DNA from 4 places in the Exiguobacterium sp. s138 genome. Region 4 is predicted to be linked to each of the others. Evidence: riboswitches for the same ligand, from Rfam matches in the RefSeq annotation. Region 4 holds a riboswitch; each other region holds the start of a gene.
What was found. A riboswitch is a leader RNA that binds a small molecule or an ion and turns the genes downstream of it on or off. The one in region 4 is predicted to bind S-adenosylmethionine.
Positions count from the first base shown of each region.

Region 1: it holds a riboswitch for S-adenosylmethionine, as region 4 does, so the genes downstream of both, KNP91_RS10925 (LLM class flavin-dependent oxidoreductase) here and mtnK (S-methyl-5-thioribose kinase) in region 4, are expected to answer to the same signal.
Region 2: it holds a riboswitch for S-adenosylmethionine, as region 4 does, so the genes downstream of both, KNP91_RS11065 (amino acid permease) here and mtnK (S-methyl-5-thioribose kinase) in region 4, are expected to answer to the same signal.
Region 3: it holds a riboswitch for S-adenosylmethionine, as region 4 does, so the genes downstream of both, KNP91_RS10220 (Na+/H+ antiporter NhaC family protein) here and mtnK (S-methyl-5-thioribose kinase) in region 4, are expected to answer to the same signal.

Region 1 covers NZ_JACSMW010000004.1:158,661-162,859, reverse strand. Annotated here, with positions in the region: gene KNP91_RS10940 (DUF817 domain-containing protein) at 1-328, shown strand, start outside; gene KNP91_RS10935 (DUF2325 domain-containing protein) at 419-1,684, shown strand; gene KNP91_RS10930 (DUF975 family protein) at 1,752-2,390, shown strand; SAM riboswitch class I at 2,499-2,604, shown strand; gene KNP91_RS10925 (LLM class flavin-dependent oxidoreductase) at 2,676-3,734, shown strand; gene KNP91_RS10920 (ATP-grasp domain-containing protein) at 3,731-4,199, shown strand, end outside.
Region 2 covers NZ_JACSMW010000004.1:184,549-188,747, forward strand. Annotated here, with positions in the region: gene mmuM (homocysteine S-methyltransferase) at 81-1,013, opposite strand; gene KNP91_RS11065 (amino acid permease) at 988-2,388, opposite strand; SAM riboswitch class I at 2,469-2,570, opposite strand; gene KNP91_RS11070 (polysaccharide pyruvyl transferase family protein) at 2,679-4,097, opposite strand.
Region 3 covers NZ_JACSMW010000004.1:13,532-17,730, reverse strand. Annotated here, with positions in the region: gene KNP91_RS10230 (aldo/keto reductase) at 1-189, opposite strand, end outside; gene KNP91_RS10225 (hypothetical protein) at 347-547, shown strand; gene KNP91_RS10220 (Na+/H+ antiporter NhaC family protein) at 589-1,896, opposite strand; SAM riboswitch class I at 1,975-2,078, opposite strand; gene KNP91_RS10215 (metal ABC transporter solute-binding protein, Zn/Mn family) at 2,147-3,100, opposite strand; gene KNP91_RS10210 (alpha/beta hydrolase fold domain-containing protein) at 3,277-4,199, shown strand, end outside.
Region 4 covers NZ_JACSMW010000008.1:83,223-87,421, reverse strand. Annotated here, with positions in the region: gene KNP91_RS14190 (sugar ABC transporter substrate-binding protein) at 1-256, opposite strand, end outside; gene mtnA (S-methyl-5-thioribose-1-phosphate isomerase) at 276-1,322, opposite strand; gene mtnK (S-methyl-5-thioribose kinase) at 1,319-2,488, opposite strand; SAM riboswitch class I at 2,567-2,669, opposite strand; SAM riboswitch class I at 2,877-2,978, shown strand; gene KNP91_RS14175 (2,3-diketo-5-methylthiopentyl-1-phosphate enolase) at 3,059-4,199, shown strand, end outside.

The DNA of each region.
Region 1 (4,199 bases), on a different contig from region 4:
CCATCATTGGTTGTTTGATTTCCGTTGGATTTTGATGGGACTTGTTGCTCTCGTCTTTTATAAGTCCTGGGTCTATTTCCGTCTGGATGAAACGGTCTACCGAATGCCGCTCACCCTCTCGTTTGGGTTGATTGCCTGGTTCATCTGGCTGGCGGAAAACATCGTGACCTTTTTTAAAGGATGGGTGTATCCGAATCAGCAGGATGGATGGGAACTGGTCGACTTCGGGAAGTTATCGTCCTGGTTTTTACTTGTCATCATCACGATTCTGATTGTCTCCGTCGAAAAATACCGGCTCGGTGATCCTTCAATCGAAATAAAATCCTAACCATATACAAAAAATAACCTGGTCTTTTTTTGAGCAACCTAACCGACAGCCCCTTGCTATATTGGAAAAAAAGCAAAGGGGTTGTCGAAGATGATGCAACAAATCGTAGAGCAGGCGAAGACGTTAGTCGCCGGTAAAATGAAAGTAGTCGAAACGGTGGAAGAATGGGACTTACTGCTCGAGGAAATCCGGGGAATCGATGAATGGGTGCAGATGTCGCGTTACTATACACCCTCCGCAAAACCGGACATCGCGTGGAGCGAACCAGAAGAAGAGGTCACATTCGAACAATCTGTCATTCCTCCTGCACAGATCAATCCTGTCATCGAACAACGTTACGCCTATACGTTTGTGCGGGAATTAAAAGGTGGTTCTTTACGGGAATGGCCGAACAGTCATATCTCGGAAACAGAAATCCGGCAATGGAACCTTGAACATGGAATGGAAATCCGTGTCCAAGTCGTACATCAGGACTCCCGCCGGACGACACTTGAAGTGATGGCTGTTGTCGCGACTGACCGGATGAAGCCACTGTCTGAACGAATCGTTTTTGAAAAATGTATCGTTAAAAATCATGGCATCATTGAATCGACGGTCGAAGGACCATTAAAGGATGAGACGGGTAAGTCCTTTTATTACGCCACACCGGTTGAAGACATGCGATTCTTCCATCTGAAAGAAGGACAGCTCGTCGATCTCGTCATGTGGAAAGGTCGTCCGGAAACACTGACGATTGCTTGGAAGTATCCGTTCCAATATGAAGAACCGACGGTACAACTGTTAGAAACGTCGAACAGTCCAACCACATCAGGACCTTCGTCAGTTGAACCGACTCACGGATCAGCCGTCAAAAAATCGGAACGCTATCTGAAACAAATGAAACGCAAGTCGAAAGTCAAACAGGAACGGAAGACACGCCGAATTCGTGAAAAGAAATCCGAACCGTTGACACCGCTTGTGACGACGTCGCTACCGGGACAACCGATTGACTTCGTTGATAAGGAACCACTCGATTTTGCATCGTTCGAAGGCATGCGGCTCGTCATCGTCGGAAATGAACAGCAAGCTCCGGTCTACCGGACGTTTTTCGAAAAAACTGGAATCGAACTGATTCATCTGTCGGGTGATGCTCAATCTGCGAAGAAAATCGCCGGTCTTGCCAAAAAGACCGATGCCATCGTCGTCGTCACAAGCCGGGTATCTCATGCGGCTTCTGCACACGTCATCGCCCAGGCGAAAAAACATGACATCCCCTTTGCGATGGAACGGCTGGATGGGCGGCGTTCTTTGTATACGGCATGCCAGCGCCAACTTGAAAAAGCCCGCTTAAATCAGTTGAAAACAGGAAAATCCTGAAAAAAGATGAAACTCCTCTCCTAATTAGCCGTAAATAGAGATAGAACTTATTTTGAGGAGGATCTTCATGATTAAAGAATTAAAATTATCCGCCCGTGAAGCGCTCAGTGGTCGCTGGGTCTTCATGGCACTTATGTTTTTACTGTTTCTCATCATTCAAGGTATTCCAACGATGTTTTCTTCTGATGCGAATGAAGATATCCAAGCCATTGATTTGATCGGTTTCTTACTGAATATTCTTTTGCTACCCCTAGCAATTGGCTGGACATGGCTTGCGATGTCTGTCGCCCGGAAAGAACAGGCGAAAATCGTTGATTTGTTTGAGCCGTACAAAATCTTCTTAAAAGCAGTCGGTCTTTCGATTGTTCAAAGTATTTTTCTTGGTTTATGGTTCTTACTACTGATCATCCCGGGAATCATCAAGTCATTTTCATACCTCTTGACGTTCTACATTTTACGCGATGAGCCGTCAATCGGTATTTTGGACGCCATTACACGTTCGCGACAAATGATGGATGGACATAAGATGGAAGCCTTCATGCTTGTTCTTTCATTCATCGGCTGGTTCCTGCTTGGTTTAATTACAATCGGAATCGCCTTCTTATGGGTCGGACCTTATTTCAGCGTCACGCTTGCGAAATTCTACGACCGGATCCGCGGAGAAGAAGCACCTGGTGAACAATCAACGTTTGTAGCACCATATTAATTTGAGAAGAGGATGGGAGCCAAGCTCTCGTCCTTTTTTAATTCCGATTGGAAAACAAGGTTTAATGGTTGCTTTACTCTGCTAAAAAGTGTACGATAATTCCAATAATTCTTATCAAGAGAAGTCGAGGGAACGGCCCGAAGACACTTCAGCAACCCCGCGCGTAGCGGAAGGTGCTACTTCCTAAAAGGAATTTTTCCTTTGAAGATAAGAGCAGACATGATCAATCCGTCGCTCTTTTCGATTTTCGAGAAGAGCGATTTTTTTATAAGGGGGACATAACGGATGGAGTATGGATTTTGGTTACCGATTTTTGGCGGATGGTTACGAAATGTTGAAGACGAACAGATGCCGGCGACGTTCGACTATGCGAAACAGGTCGCGCAAACGGCAGAACGAATCGGGTTTTCGACGACACTGATTGCGGAATTAAACTTAAATGACATCAAAGGGCTTGAAGCACCAAGTCTCGAAGCCTGGACGACAGCAGCGGCGATTGCCGCAACGACGGAGCGTCTCGAAATCATGACAGCCGTCCGTCCGGGATTCCATAATCCGGCGACGACCGCGAAGATGGCAGCAAACATCGATCAACTCAGCAACGGGCGCTTTACGCTGAACGTCGTCTCCGCCTGGTGGGAAGAAGAAGCCCGGCAGTACAACGGGATCTTCACGGCTCACGACGAACGTTACGCCCGAACGGAAGAGTTTGTCACGATCATGAAAGGGTTATGGGCAGATGCTTCCCCGTACAGCTTTGACGGTAACTACTATACGCTCGAGAAGACACAACTACATCCAAAACCGGCGCAACGCCCGGGCATCAAATTGTATGCAGGTGGAGAAAGTGAAGCCGGCAAGCAAACCATCGTCAACCACTGTGATGCCTATGTCATGCACGGCGGAACAGTGGAAGAAGTGTCCGTTAAGATTGAGGATATGAAGGCGCGCCGACAAGCGACAGGGCAACCGCCGCTTGAAAGTTTTGGACTGGCAGCTTATATCATCTGCCGCGATACGGAAGAAGAGGCGGTGCGCGAGTGGCAACGGATTACGGATGTGAAGGAAGACAGTGCCGGGTACGCCGGGTATGATGACTTCGTCAGTAAATCGCAACTCGAACAACAGGTAAAACGGAATGACTATTCGGTCTCGAACCGCGGACTCCGTCCTGATTTAATTGGGACACCGGAACAGATTGCCGAGCGGATTCTTGCCTTTGAAGACGTCGGCGTTACTCTGTTGCTCCTTCAATTCTCACCGCAACTGGAAGAAATGGAACGCTTCGCGCGCGACGTCATGCCGCTCGTCGAAGAAAAACGAAAGGTAGGTCAAATCAAATGACAAAAATTCATATCTTACACGAAAATCAGGAATGGACGGATCATCTGATCAAACGACTGGAGGAACTGGAACTGCCGTACGAACAGTGGCATCTCGATGAAGGACAGGTACCGCTTGATGAAATCCCGCCGGAAGGCGTCTTCTACAGCCGGATGAGTGCGTCTTCGCATACGCGCGGGCACCGCTACGCGCCGGAACTGACGGAAGGGGTGCTCGCGTGGCTCGAGGAACACGACCGGACGGTCTTCAACGGAACACGTGCGTTGCGACTGGAAGTCAGTAAAATCAATCAGTATACGGCTCTTCGAAAAGCCGGTATCCGGGTTCCGAAAACGACGGCTGCCGTCGGACGTGATCAGATTGTTGAAGCGGCGAAAAATATCGGCGTATCTTCGTTCATCACAAAACACAACCGTGCCGGAAAAGGGCTCGGCGTCCAGTTGTTCCACTCGATTGAAGCACTCG
Region 2 (4,199 bases), on a different contig from region 4:
ATACGAAATATCAGTCTAAAAAGAGGACGGATGCAAAATTCCGCTCTCTTTTTTTGTCCTTCATTAGATACGACTTCCGGTTAACCGATTGTCACCTTTTGCTGAATCCGCTCAATCTGCTCCGGTGTCGTCCGACAACATCCGCCGATTAACCGGGCACCTGCGGCATACCATTCCGGAGCAATGTCTTCAAACGCTGTACACACTGTTTCACCGGACCAGGTCTTGCTGACCGGATCATACTGCTCACCGGAATTCGGATAGACGATAATCGGGACATCCGTCAGTTGTTTTAATGTCGTGATGAACTCTGTCGCAATCGATGCCGGAAAACAGTTCGCGCCGATCGCCGCCAGTTGCGGATGATCTCCTAACGCTTCGATACATTCACTCAACGGTGTTCCTTCACTGATGTGTGTTGCGTCACGCAGGGAAAAGGCAAGCCAGGCCGATTGTTCCGGAAACTCCTCGAGCAGCCGGAACAGCATTTTCGCTTCCTGCAAGGAGGGAATCGTCTCAAATGCCAACACGTCCGCCCCTGCCGCGATTAACGCTTCCAGACGAGGACGGTGGAAAGCTTCAAGTTGCGCATCGTCGACTCCGTAATGACCGATGTATTCGGATCCGTCCGAGAGATAGGCACCATAAGGACCAATCGATCCCGCAATCAAAGCGTGATCCGCTGCCGGTCCGGTTTCCGCACGTGCCTGCTGTGCCAGATAGACCGTTTGTTTCATCAGCTCGATCGCTTCCTCTTCTTTAATCCCCCGGCTGCTGAAGCCGGCGACACTCGCTTGGTAGCTGGACGTGATGGCGCAATCCGCCCCGATTTTAAAATAATCCGCATGGACGCGGTGAATCTGTTCCGGTTCTTCAAGCAGTACCCGGGCCGACCAAAGCGGATCATCGAGATTTCTCCCATGGCGTTCAAGTTCCGTCGCCAGTGCTCCGTCCAATAAAATATAGGGTTTTTCTTTTAACAGTTGTTCAACTGGATTGTTGTTCTTTGACATCTTCCACACTCCGTTTCCATGATGTTTTTGTCAGATGATGAACGATGTAACAGACCGCGATAAACGGAACCCCGAAATAGAGGGCGACCCGTTGCGTCGGATCAAAGGCGATTCCGATCAATGAAGCCAAACACATTAAAAACGACAGAATCGGTACAAACGGATACCAGGGCGTCCGGTAAACCAAATCGTTTAGATCATGCCCCTCTTGCAGATAGCGCTTGCGGAACATGAACTGTGAGGCGCTGATACTCATCCAGACAACGACGACTGCCAGTCCCGAGATCGAGACAAGCGCAATGTAGACGGAACCCGGTGCATAGACGCTGGAGAACAGGGCAAGCAGACCACCGAGCATACTGAAGAGAACGGCACGTGTCGGTACTCCGCTCGCATTTAATTTAGAAAAGTACGGCGTAATCATCCGTTGATCGGATAAAGACCAAAGCATCCGTGATGCGGCGTACAGACCGGAGTTCGCTGCCGATAAAATCGCTGTCAGGATGACGAAGTTCATGATGTCTGCTGCAAACGGGAGACCGATCCGTTCGAACACGGCAACGAACGGACTTTCGAGCACTCCTTTTGAGTCATTCGGTAACAGAATCGCGAGCACAATGATCGTTCCGACAAAAAATAGCACGAGCCGGAAGACAGTCGTTCGAATGGCCAGCGGCACCGTTCGTTTCGGATCAACGGCTTCACCTGCCGCAATCCCGATCAACTCTGTTCCGGAATAGGCAAAGTTGACCGCGAGCATGGTCATCAAGATGGCGAATGCTCCGTGTGGAAACAGTCCACCCTCCGTCAAAGGAGCAAGCATCGGAGCCTGAGATCCCTCGGCAAGCGGTAAAAATCCGACGATTGCCGCTGTCCCTAAGACGATGAACACTAAAATCGTCAGCACCTTGACGGCGGAAAACCAAAATTCGACTTCTGCGAACAATCGAACCGTCAAGACGTTAATCCCTAAAATCATGACAACGAATAACGTGCTGAACAGCCAGACCGGAACGTCCGGAAACCAGCGTTGCATCAATAAACCGGCCGCCGTAAACTCTGAACCGAGCGCAACCGTCCAAGTCAGCCAGTAGAGCCAGGCGACGGTATAACCTGTTCCGGACCCAAGATATTTTGTCGCGTAACTGTGAAAGGCACCGGTTTCCGGCATATGTACGCTCAACTCTCCTAAACAGAGCATGACGAGATATACGGCAAGCGCTCCGACCAGGTACGATAAAATCGTGCCGACACGCCCTGCCTGCTCCAGCGTATACCCTGTACTTAAAAATAATCCCGTCCCGATGACACCGCCAAGTGACAGCATGACGATATGCCGGGATTCCATTTTCCGACGAAACGTTCCTTCTTTCATTGCTCCTCCACACTCCTCTTTCTCTCATAAAATAAAAAACGCACCCACATACATGGGTGCGTCGGTCGACAATAAAAAGAAGCTTATCGATCGGGTACGGCACCCGCAGGAATTAGCACAGTATCTTTCGACCTGTTGCTGAGGCTTCAAAGGGCCAGTCCCTCCACCTCTCTGGATAAGAATGTAATTTTTCATAACAGTACCAACCCCGTTCTGATATTGTCAACACAATTCAGAATTTATCATACAAAAAAACGTCTTACACCAAATTGGTATAAGACGTCTGTCGCTTATTTTTTCGCAAACAAATCGGCAGTCTTCAATGCCATTCGAACCGCTTTCCGGTTCAATGTGCCTTGTTGATGCTTCATTTCTTTTGTTTGATTGTTCAACTTGCCTTGAAGTGACTTGATTTTCTTATCTTTTTCAGCCATTTTTGCTTTATCGCGTTTTTGAGCAGCCACGATTTTTTGCTCTTCGGCTGGGAAGTATGATTCAAAACGTGAAACAGCTTCTTCGATGCTGATTCCTGTGATCGGTTTAACGACCGGGAGCAACTCTGCTTTTGCCATTTCGCGATCAAACGGAACGTTCTCCGGATAGTTCGTTTCTTTATAGATGTGCTCTAAATCATTTGTGTTCAAGAAATCAACGAAGTTGTCGAAGTTACGTGCCTGAACACGTGTCGGGCTTTGGAAGTCCGCCGACTCAATCACATCCGACAAGCGTGTGCTGTCCGTGATGTCATTTGCCCAGATGTGTGTCAATTGGTGATAATCCGTTAATTCACGCATCCGTGCATCTTTCGGAATCAGGATACTTGGTGTTCCGGCAAGTGTTGCCGTGATGTTACCGTGAAGACGTGCTCCGAAGCTGAAGTCAGCTTCTTTCAAGAAGTCGATCCATGTCTGTGCGTTCAGGAAGAAACGGACACGGTCGTTCATGTAAGTCGGATCCGACATCTTGACCGGATAGTTCGTGACCGATAAGTCAGCAATCGGATGTGTCCCTGTGTACGTCAAGCGTAACTCTTTCATCCATTGCGGGATGAAGTAATGGTTCGGGTACTCTTCCATTCCGCGTGTGATGAAGTTAAGGACGTTTTGCGGTGCAAGACGTGACGAGTTGACACCGATCATTGAATCTTTTGTGATATTCGTTTCACGAATTTTCAAATCACGACCAAACGCATACATCGATGGGCAACCGATGACTTTGTGATCGATTCCTTCGCGGAAACCAAGACGCGTCAAATATTTTGATGTGATTTCGCCGCGAAGTCCAAGCATGCTTGAGCGCTCAAGAACTGCGCTGACAAACGCTTTAACGTCTTCATCAAATGAGAAACCGTCGTTTAAATTCGCTTCAAACGGTGCGCGTAAACCGACACCGATGACGACGACCGGAATCTTTAGTTTTTTAATCAATTTTGTATATTTACGAAGTGTCGGGACGAATTCTTTACGGAATGCATCAGCGAGTGGAATGACATATAAATCGAAGTTCGCATTGATTTCATCTGCACGCTCTTCTTCATAGTAGTAGTAATCCGGTGTGATCGTCGTGCCCTCTGTCATCAAGGTGCGGAAAATACTGTATTGATAAATCAGGTTTCCGACGTTCCCTCCGATTGAGTTATGCTTCATCAAATATTCTGCGTCGAACTGTTCAAACGGTGTCATACCCGCACGGATAATAATACGTTTCATGTAAAATAATTCCCCTCTCACTTCTGTTTTCATTTAAAAAATATAAAATATATTTTGCTTTTTTAACCATCTTGTCTTTTCAAGGATAGTTGAATGCAATTC
Region 3 (4,199 bases), on a different contig from region 4:
GCCGCTTTCTTTAATTCCTTTGGCGACACCACGTTCGTTTTTGTAAACGGCAGCCGTATCAATATGACGGTAACCGACACGAAGGGCTTCTGCGACGGCAGCCGGTGCTTCCGTCTCTTCATCGACTTGCCAGACACCAAATCCGATTTGTGGAATCGTGACACCATTTGAAAGTTTTGCGTATTGCATGTGTATACTCCTCCTTCAATGAAACGAGAATATGGAATTGCTCGTTTAGTTTAGCATGAACAAGCAAGAACGTCTGTTTCAACGCTCAAGGGAGGAAAAAGACGGTTAGAAAGCGAAATGAGGAGGGTAAAACTATAAAGGAAACGAGGTGTATTTTATGAAACGATCTGTTAAAAACGTACCAAAAGGTGTGTGGGCCGGCCTTGCAGCCTTATTAGGGACACAAGCGGCATGCTTGTTCCTCGGTGCCCGGAAGACAGGGCGGAATCCATGGGTCTGGGGAGGCGCAGGACTGATTCAGTTCCCGCTTCCAGCGATTGCTTACTTCATTCTCAACCGCCAAGACCGGAAAAAATAAGACAAACACAAGACCCGTCGCTGTTGCGACGGGTCTGTTTGTTATGAAACATTTTTTTGACGTGCGTCCGATGTTTTCCGACGCGGGAAGCCGAAAAGAATCGCAAGAGATCCGCAAACGAACAGCAGGAACGGATAAAACAGATAAGGAATCAGTTCCGGAGAGGCCGTTTTCGTCAATTCCGCGGCAATCAGCAACTGGGCGCCGTAGGGAATGATACCTTGGATGCCGCAAGAGAAGATATCAAGAATACTGGCTGACTTTTTTCGGTCGATGTCATACGTATCGGCGATTTCTGCTGCCAGTGGACCGGCGACAAGAATCGAAATCGTATTGTTCGCTGTTGCGAGGTTCGTCGCACTGACGAGTGCTGCCATGCTGAATTCCGCGCCGCGACGTTGAGAGATTTTTTGCGTCAGCGTTTCTTTCAGGTAAGCAATCCCACCGTTAAAGGTGATCAGACTGACGAGACCACCCATCAGTAATGTCAAAATCGAGATTTCCGCCATTCCCATCAGGCCGTCAGACATGGATAGGACAAAACCGCTTAAGCCGAAGCTGCCGTCAATCATCCCGATGATACCTGTTAAAACGGTTCCACCAATCAAAACAAGAATGACGTTGACGCCAAACAAGGCGAGGATGATGACGGACAGATACGGAATCAGTTTATAAAACTCAAACGCCTTCGCTTCGACGACATTTCCTGTGCTTGAGACAAATGCCAGGATGATGATAGTCAGAATAGCTGCCGGCAAAACAATCAGGAAATTGGTTCGGAATTTATCACGCATGTTGGTTTTTTGTGTCCGGACGGCTGCAATCGTCGTATCGGAAATGAACGATAAGTTGTCGCCGAACATTGCGCCACCAACGACAGCGGCGGCCGCAATCGCAACATTGACACCGGTTGCTTCATGGATTCCAAGGGCAATCGGAGCGAGTGCCGCAATCGTACCGGTGGAAGTCCCCATCGCCATCGAGATGAAGGCGGCGATGATGAACAGTCCGCTCATCAGGAGGGACGGAGGTAAAAATGTTAATGACGCATTGACGGTTGCTTCGATCGCGCCGATTGCATCGGCCGTTCCGGAAAAGGCACCGGCAAGCAAGAAGATAAAGACCATAATCATGATGTCCGGATTTCCTGCACCTGCTGCAATCCGTTCCACGGTCTGATTAATACCGCCTTTTGTTGTGACCGCCGCAAAAATCAAGGCAATCAAAGCCGCAATCAGAATCGGAAACTTGTAAAAGTCATCGTAAAAAATACCGGCACCGATAAAAAGAACTAAAAAGACAAGTAACGGTAGAAGTGCCCATTTATTCGGTGTAATCGTTTCGTTCATCAAACCACTCCTTTTCTACAAGTACAAAAAAAGACTCCTTCGCAAGAAAGAAGGAGGTCTTTACTGAAAAAGACGCTCTTCTTATCTCTCAAGCCGCAGCTTGCTGGATTTGGCACAGTACGATTTAATCGTCCGCTGCCGAAACATCATCGGGCCAGTCCCTCCGTCTCTCGCGATAAAAAGAAGTCATTTAATTGTCTGAAATACGTTTTCTACCGTAACGCATCTTTTACTGCATGTCAACACTACTTCACTGAAGTGCTTGTTTGAGAGTCGCGACATTTTCATTCATCAACTCAAAATACGATGCCTTCTGCTGTGCTTTCGTGACGGACTCGAGGTTGTGGATCGTAATGGCCTCCGCTCCGATTTCCTGTTGAATGACACGGGCAACTTTCGGTGAAACCGTCTCTTCGAAAGCGATATACTTCAAGTCGTGAAGTTGGGCTTCCTTGACGATCGCCGCCAGTTGTTTTTGCGAAGGCTCGTCCGACGGAGAGATACCGGCAATCGGCAATTGCGAGAATCCGTAGCGTTCTGCTAAATATCCGTAAGCGGCATGGGTGACGAGCAATTCTTTTTTGGATCCTTCATCAACAGCCTGTTGCAAGTTTTGATCAAGCTTATCGGCCTTGCTATTAAAAGCGGTGAGATTTTTCTCAAACGTTGCTTTTTTAGCAGGTACTTCTTTAGCGAGTGCCGTCGTAATTGATTGAGCCATCACTTTGGCATTGTTCGGATCGAGCCAGACATGCGGATCAAATTTGCCGTGATCATGTTCTTCTGCCGCATGTTCGTCGGTGTGTCCTTCATGTTCATGAAGCGTGGCGCTTGCTTCGAGTAAGTCGATTCCTTTGCTCGTCTCGACGAAACGGACATCATTGCCTTTCAGACTGGCTTTGATTTTTTTCGAGTACGGTTCAAGCGTCGTACCGGTTAAGAGGAACAGATCGCCTTGTGCGATTTCTGTCAGTTGTTTAGACGTCGGCTCGTACGAGTGCGGATCGGCACCGGGTGGAACAATCATCTTGACGTCGATATCGGTTCCGCCAATTTCCTTGGCGATTGCCGCGGTAGCGAATGTCGATGTATACACACGAAGCTTTTGATCAGTCGCATCTTGACTGGATTCGGAAGAACCGCAGGCAGCAAGAAAAGCAGCGCTGACAAAGGCGACCGTGAAAGCTGAAAGTAATTTTTTCATATGAATAAACCCTCCAAAAAGTATTAAAACGTAATTATTCCGATTTGAACCTTTTCACTATAACGAATCCAAAACGAAGCGTCAAGTACAAGTCGGGGAAGACGTTCGACTTCTAAATAAATCGGGTAAAAGATTAATAAGATTAGAAATCGAGAGTAAGCTTTGGAGGTGATGAGGTGAAACGGGAAACTGCTTGGCTGATGGGAGGAGCGGCAATTTTAACGACAGCCGCAGCCGGGGCGAGCATCTGGAACAACTATGGTGCTTTATTACGCTGGACGGAACCGGCGCTTCCGCTGTCGGAAGTCCAACTCGCGCCACGGACGATTTTGTTTAAAACCGTCGATCAACAAGAACTGAAGTTGGATTTATATTATCCGCCGGGTGACGGTCCTTTCCCGGTCGCGATTTATGCGCACGGGGGAGCCTTCGTCAGAGGAAATCGGGATGATGTCTTTTGTTTTACGCCAATCGTGGAACGTTTCCTGGAACTCGGCATCGCCGTTTGCAGTATCGATTATCGCTTGTTTGAGGACGGCAGTTATTTTCCGGATAATCTGGAAGACGTTCGGGATGCACTTTGTTTCTTAAATCAGGAAGCCGACGATTTACGGATTATGCGGGGACGCATGGTGTTGTGGGGAGACTCGGCCGGCGCCGCGTTAATGCTGACGACGGCACTTTCCCCGATGGAATTCATCGGCGAACAAACAGCTGAAAGCCTCCCGTTGATTAGTGGTGTCATTGCCTTGTATCCTCCGACGAACTTCCTCCTGTTCAAGTTCATTCAAACGTGGATTGCCCATATTAAGTTTTACGGAGGAGGACGGGACGAGTGGCGGGAACTCATGACACGTGTCTCGCCGGTAACGCATTTGACAGCAGACTCGCCGCCGATCATGTTGTTGCACGGAAAAAAAGATCCGATTGTTCCGTTTACGCAAGCGCTCCACTTCGTTGAAAAAGGAGCCGATGTCGGAGCCGACGTCCGGCTGTTTTCCTTCCCGAACGGCACGCATTCCCTGGCGAGCTTTGCCCAGACCGAAAATCCACTCAAAATCGAGCGTTTACTGGAACGGATTGAAGCATTTAGTTGTCA
Region 4 (4,199 bases):
CCTTGAACTTGACGTCATTCCCTTCCGAGATAAACGTGTTGACTTGAAAACCAAGTGCTTCCCCTTCCGAGCGGGCGCCGTCCAAAAACTGTTTTGTATGGTCGTCGGAAGCAAGGTTACGGATAACGGCAATCTTGACATCACCCTGAACCCCTTCCGGTACACCGCTGATTTTTTTCATCGGTGTTGCTTCACTGTTCGCGCAAGCAGCCAGTAAGACCGCTGGTGCCAGTACAGCCAATGCTAATTTTTTCATCTCGATCTCCCCTGTCTGTTTAGTTTGTTTGCTGTCCAACCATTTGTTCAATCGTTTCTACGGAAGGATGCTCGATGACTCCGAGTTCCGTAATGATCGCCGTGATCAATTCATGCGGTGTCACATCAAATGCCGGATTAAAGACTGCTACGCCGGCCGGTGCCGTCGCTTTTCCGGCAAGTTGTGTCACTTCACGTGCATCGCGTTCTTCAATCTCGATCTCGTCTCCTGACAGGCTCGTAAAATCGAACGTCGAGAGCGGTGCGGCAACGTAAAACGGAATGCCAAACGCACGGGCCAGCAAGGCCAGCTGAAACGTTCCGATCTTATTGGCGGTATCGCCGTTCCGGGTAATCCGGTCCGCTCCGACGATGATTGCCGTGATCTTTTTTTCTTTGATCGTATGCGCGACCATATTGTCCGTGATCAAGGTGACGTCAATCCCTGCCCGTTGCAACTCCCATGTCGTCAAACGTGCACCCTGCAACAAAGGCCGCGTTTCCGAAGCATAAACCGCGAGCGGAATCCCCTGTTCTTTCGCAAGATAAAACGGAGCGAGCGCCGTTCCGTAAGCTGCTGTCGCAATTGATCCGGCATTACAAATCGTCAGTACCCGATCACCGGACTCGAACAATTCCAGTGCATGAACCCCGATTTGACGTGATGTCTTGGCATCCGTCGTATAAAGTTCCAATGCCTTTTGTTCGAGACGTATCGGCAGTTCTTTTAGCGTCGTAGCTGAAACGATCAGCTGATTCAGCTCATCAAGGACATTTCGTAGATTGACCGCCGTCGGACGGGTCGCAAGTAATTGTGCCGACACCGTCAACAGCCCCTGTTTTGCTTCAGTCAGCGTCCCTGTCGTCCGAAACGCTTCCTGAACGAGGACGAATCCGCCGAACAGACTGATGGCCGGTGCGCCGCGGACCCGTAATTGTTTGATGGCGTCAATCGCCTGCGCCAAGTCATGAATGATTTCATAATGTTCTTCTTCCGGAAGACGGGTCTGATCCAAAATCGTCACCGTCCGGTTTTCATAGATGATGCTCTGAACGAATCGGCTCATCGGCTGAGTTCCTCCGTCAAATCGAAGTTTCGTAAATCAGTGAACGTCTTGCATTCGGTCCGGCGTTTGATCAGTGCCACTCCAAGACGTAACGCATGCCGTTTCCGCTCGAGTCGCTCTGTTTCATCAGTGATGCTCTCAAGGTCGGCGACCGGTGCGAGTCCGATCGTCCGTCGGATCAATTCACAACCGGCAAAGCCAAGTGCGTCCTGTAAAATCGTGCTGAGGACATCGTCAACAAGCCCGTCCGCTGAACGGAACGGTTCGGCGGCTTCCCGTTCCCATAACGCTTTGAACGTCGAAGCAAAGGTCAGCCAAAACGTGTCGATATCCTTGACCCGTGCTTCCCGCAACTCGGCATAGTTCGGATACGCGGCAAAGCAGAGATGCGCGATGAATTGTCCGACATCAAAACCGAACGGTCCGTAAAAGGCGAACTCGGGATCGATGACTTTTGTTTCATCGGCTGAAGCAAAAATACTTCCGGTATGTAAGTCCCCGTGCAATAACGCATCGCCCTTCGTGATGAACAATGCTTCAAGCTTCGCGACTTCCCGTTTCAGCTCCGCGTCGTTCCAAATCCGGGCGACCTCCGCTTCGAGTCCTGCTTCAATCGCATTCGTTTCCGCGTCATAAAACGGATCCGTAAAGATTAATTTTTCCGTGATATCACAGAGATCCGGATTATAGTAGTTACGCGCCACTTGTTTTTTTGCGACCGGTCCAAGTGCAAAATCCGATGTATAAAACAGCGTCCGCGCCAAATACGAACCGATGTGTTCCGCGAGCAACGGATACTCCTCCCCTTCAAGCAGTCCGCCCCGGACGATTGTCAGGTGCGACAAATCTTCCATCACTGTGAATGCTTCTTCTTTGCTCGCATGGTAGACATGCGGGACGAACGGAACGGCGACTTTCGCGAATTCTTTTAGGGCCGATTGTTCAATCCAGGCCCGTTCGAGCGACAGCGGCCAGCTTTCGCCGACGACTTTCGCATATGGTAACGCCTGCTTTAAAATCAGTCGTTTTTCTCCTGCCTGAATCCGGAAAACGAGATTTAAATTCCCGTCGCCGATTTCTTCTGCCGTCACCGGTTCATTGCCGATCAAACCAATTGTCCGGACCCGTTCAATCGCGTCCTGTACTGTAAATGCTTGATACCCCATTCTGTTTTCCTCCTTGGTGATCACACGAAAAAACGCCTCTTTTCGTCAAAGAAAAGAGGCGCGGCAGAATATTCCGTCCTCTTATCTCTCAGACGAATGTCTGTTGGATGTAGCACCGTGCCGGATGGTCGGTTGCTGCGGCGTCTTCGGGCCAATTCCCTCTGCCAACTCACGATAAGAGTCATATGTAGTTGTCGTGTGATTGATGTTGATTTGAATACTACGTGCGTTGCTAGCCGTCTGTCAATTCCATTTTTTAGTGAAGTGGCTTCAAAAACGGAACCGTCTATAGAAGAAGTATTTTCAAAAAAATAAATTTTCAAAATATAGTTTGACAAGTGACGAATCTCATGTAAAAATTGCAATTAGATTTCACAATTTCATCCAATTCTTATCAAGAGCAGACGGAGGGACGAGCCCTACGATGTCGCAGCAACCGACCACTTGGCACGGTGCTAATTCTTGCAGCTATTACGCTGACAGATAAGAGTCCACGCGCAATTTTTCATGGTCTCTTGTCATTGACGAGGGACCATTTTTGTATTCTTCAACAAGGGAGAGACAGTCGATATGACGTATATTACCGCAACCTACCAACTCGGAACGACGGATCAGTTACCAAAACGGGCAGAACAAATCGCGCTCGGTTTGACCGTTGGTTCGTGGACCGATTTAAATCATTTGGAACAACAGCAGCTTGAATCGTTCAAAGGACAAGTTGTTCATACCGAAGAACATGACGGCAAAGGCTACATCACGATCCGTTATCCGGAACACAACGTCTCACGCGACTTTTCCGCCATCTTAACGACGGTCTTCGGCAAACTGTCGCTCGACGGACAAATCAAATTAACAGATTTACAGCTTCCGGCTTCATTCACCACTGACTTCCCCGGCGCCAAATTCGGCATCGAGGGCGTCCGTCAATTGATTCAAGTCCACGACCGTCCTCTGTTGATGAGCATCTTTAAAGGCGTCATCGGTCGGGACCTCACCTTTTTGCGGGAACAACTCGAAGCGCAGCTCGCGGGCGGCATCGATCTCGTCAAAGATGATGAGATTCTATACGACAATCCGTTGACACCGGCACTTGACCGGGCACGGATCGGACGTGAAGTCCTGAATGCCCATTACGAAAAAACCGGCAAACGGGCGCTTTACGCGATTACGTTGAGTGGTCCCGTCTTCGGCTTAAAGGATCAGGCGAAACGTTTGATCGAAGCCGGTGCGACCGCTTTCCTGCTCAATACGTTTACATATGGACTCGATGTCCTGCGCGAATTGGCGGCTGATCCGGACATTTCCGTTCCGATCTTTAATCATCCGGCCTTAAGCGGAGCCTTAATCGCAAGCCCCGAATACGGCATTGCAGCCCCTGTTTTACTAGGGACTTTACCGCGGCTGGCCGGTGCCGATTTGACGTTATTCCCGTCGCCGTACGGAAACGTCGCCCTCGCCAAAGACTTGGCGCGCGGAATTGCTGTCGAAGCGACACGGATCGGAGAAACGAAGACGATTCTTCCGGTTCCCTCGGCAGGTATTCATCCCGGTCTCGTCGCTCAGCTCGTTCGGGATTTCGGGACTGATTCCGTCATCAATGCCGGCGGCGGCGTTCACGGTCATCCGCAGGGCGCTGCGGCCGGTGTCCTCGCTTTCCGCCAAGCCCTCGACGCAGCACTTGCCGGTGAATCGTTGACGAGTGCCGCCACGC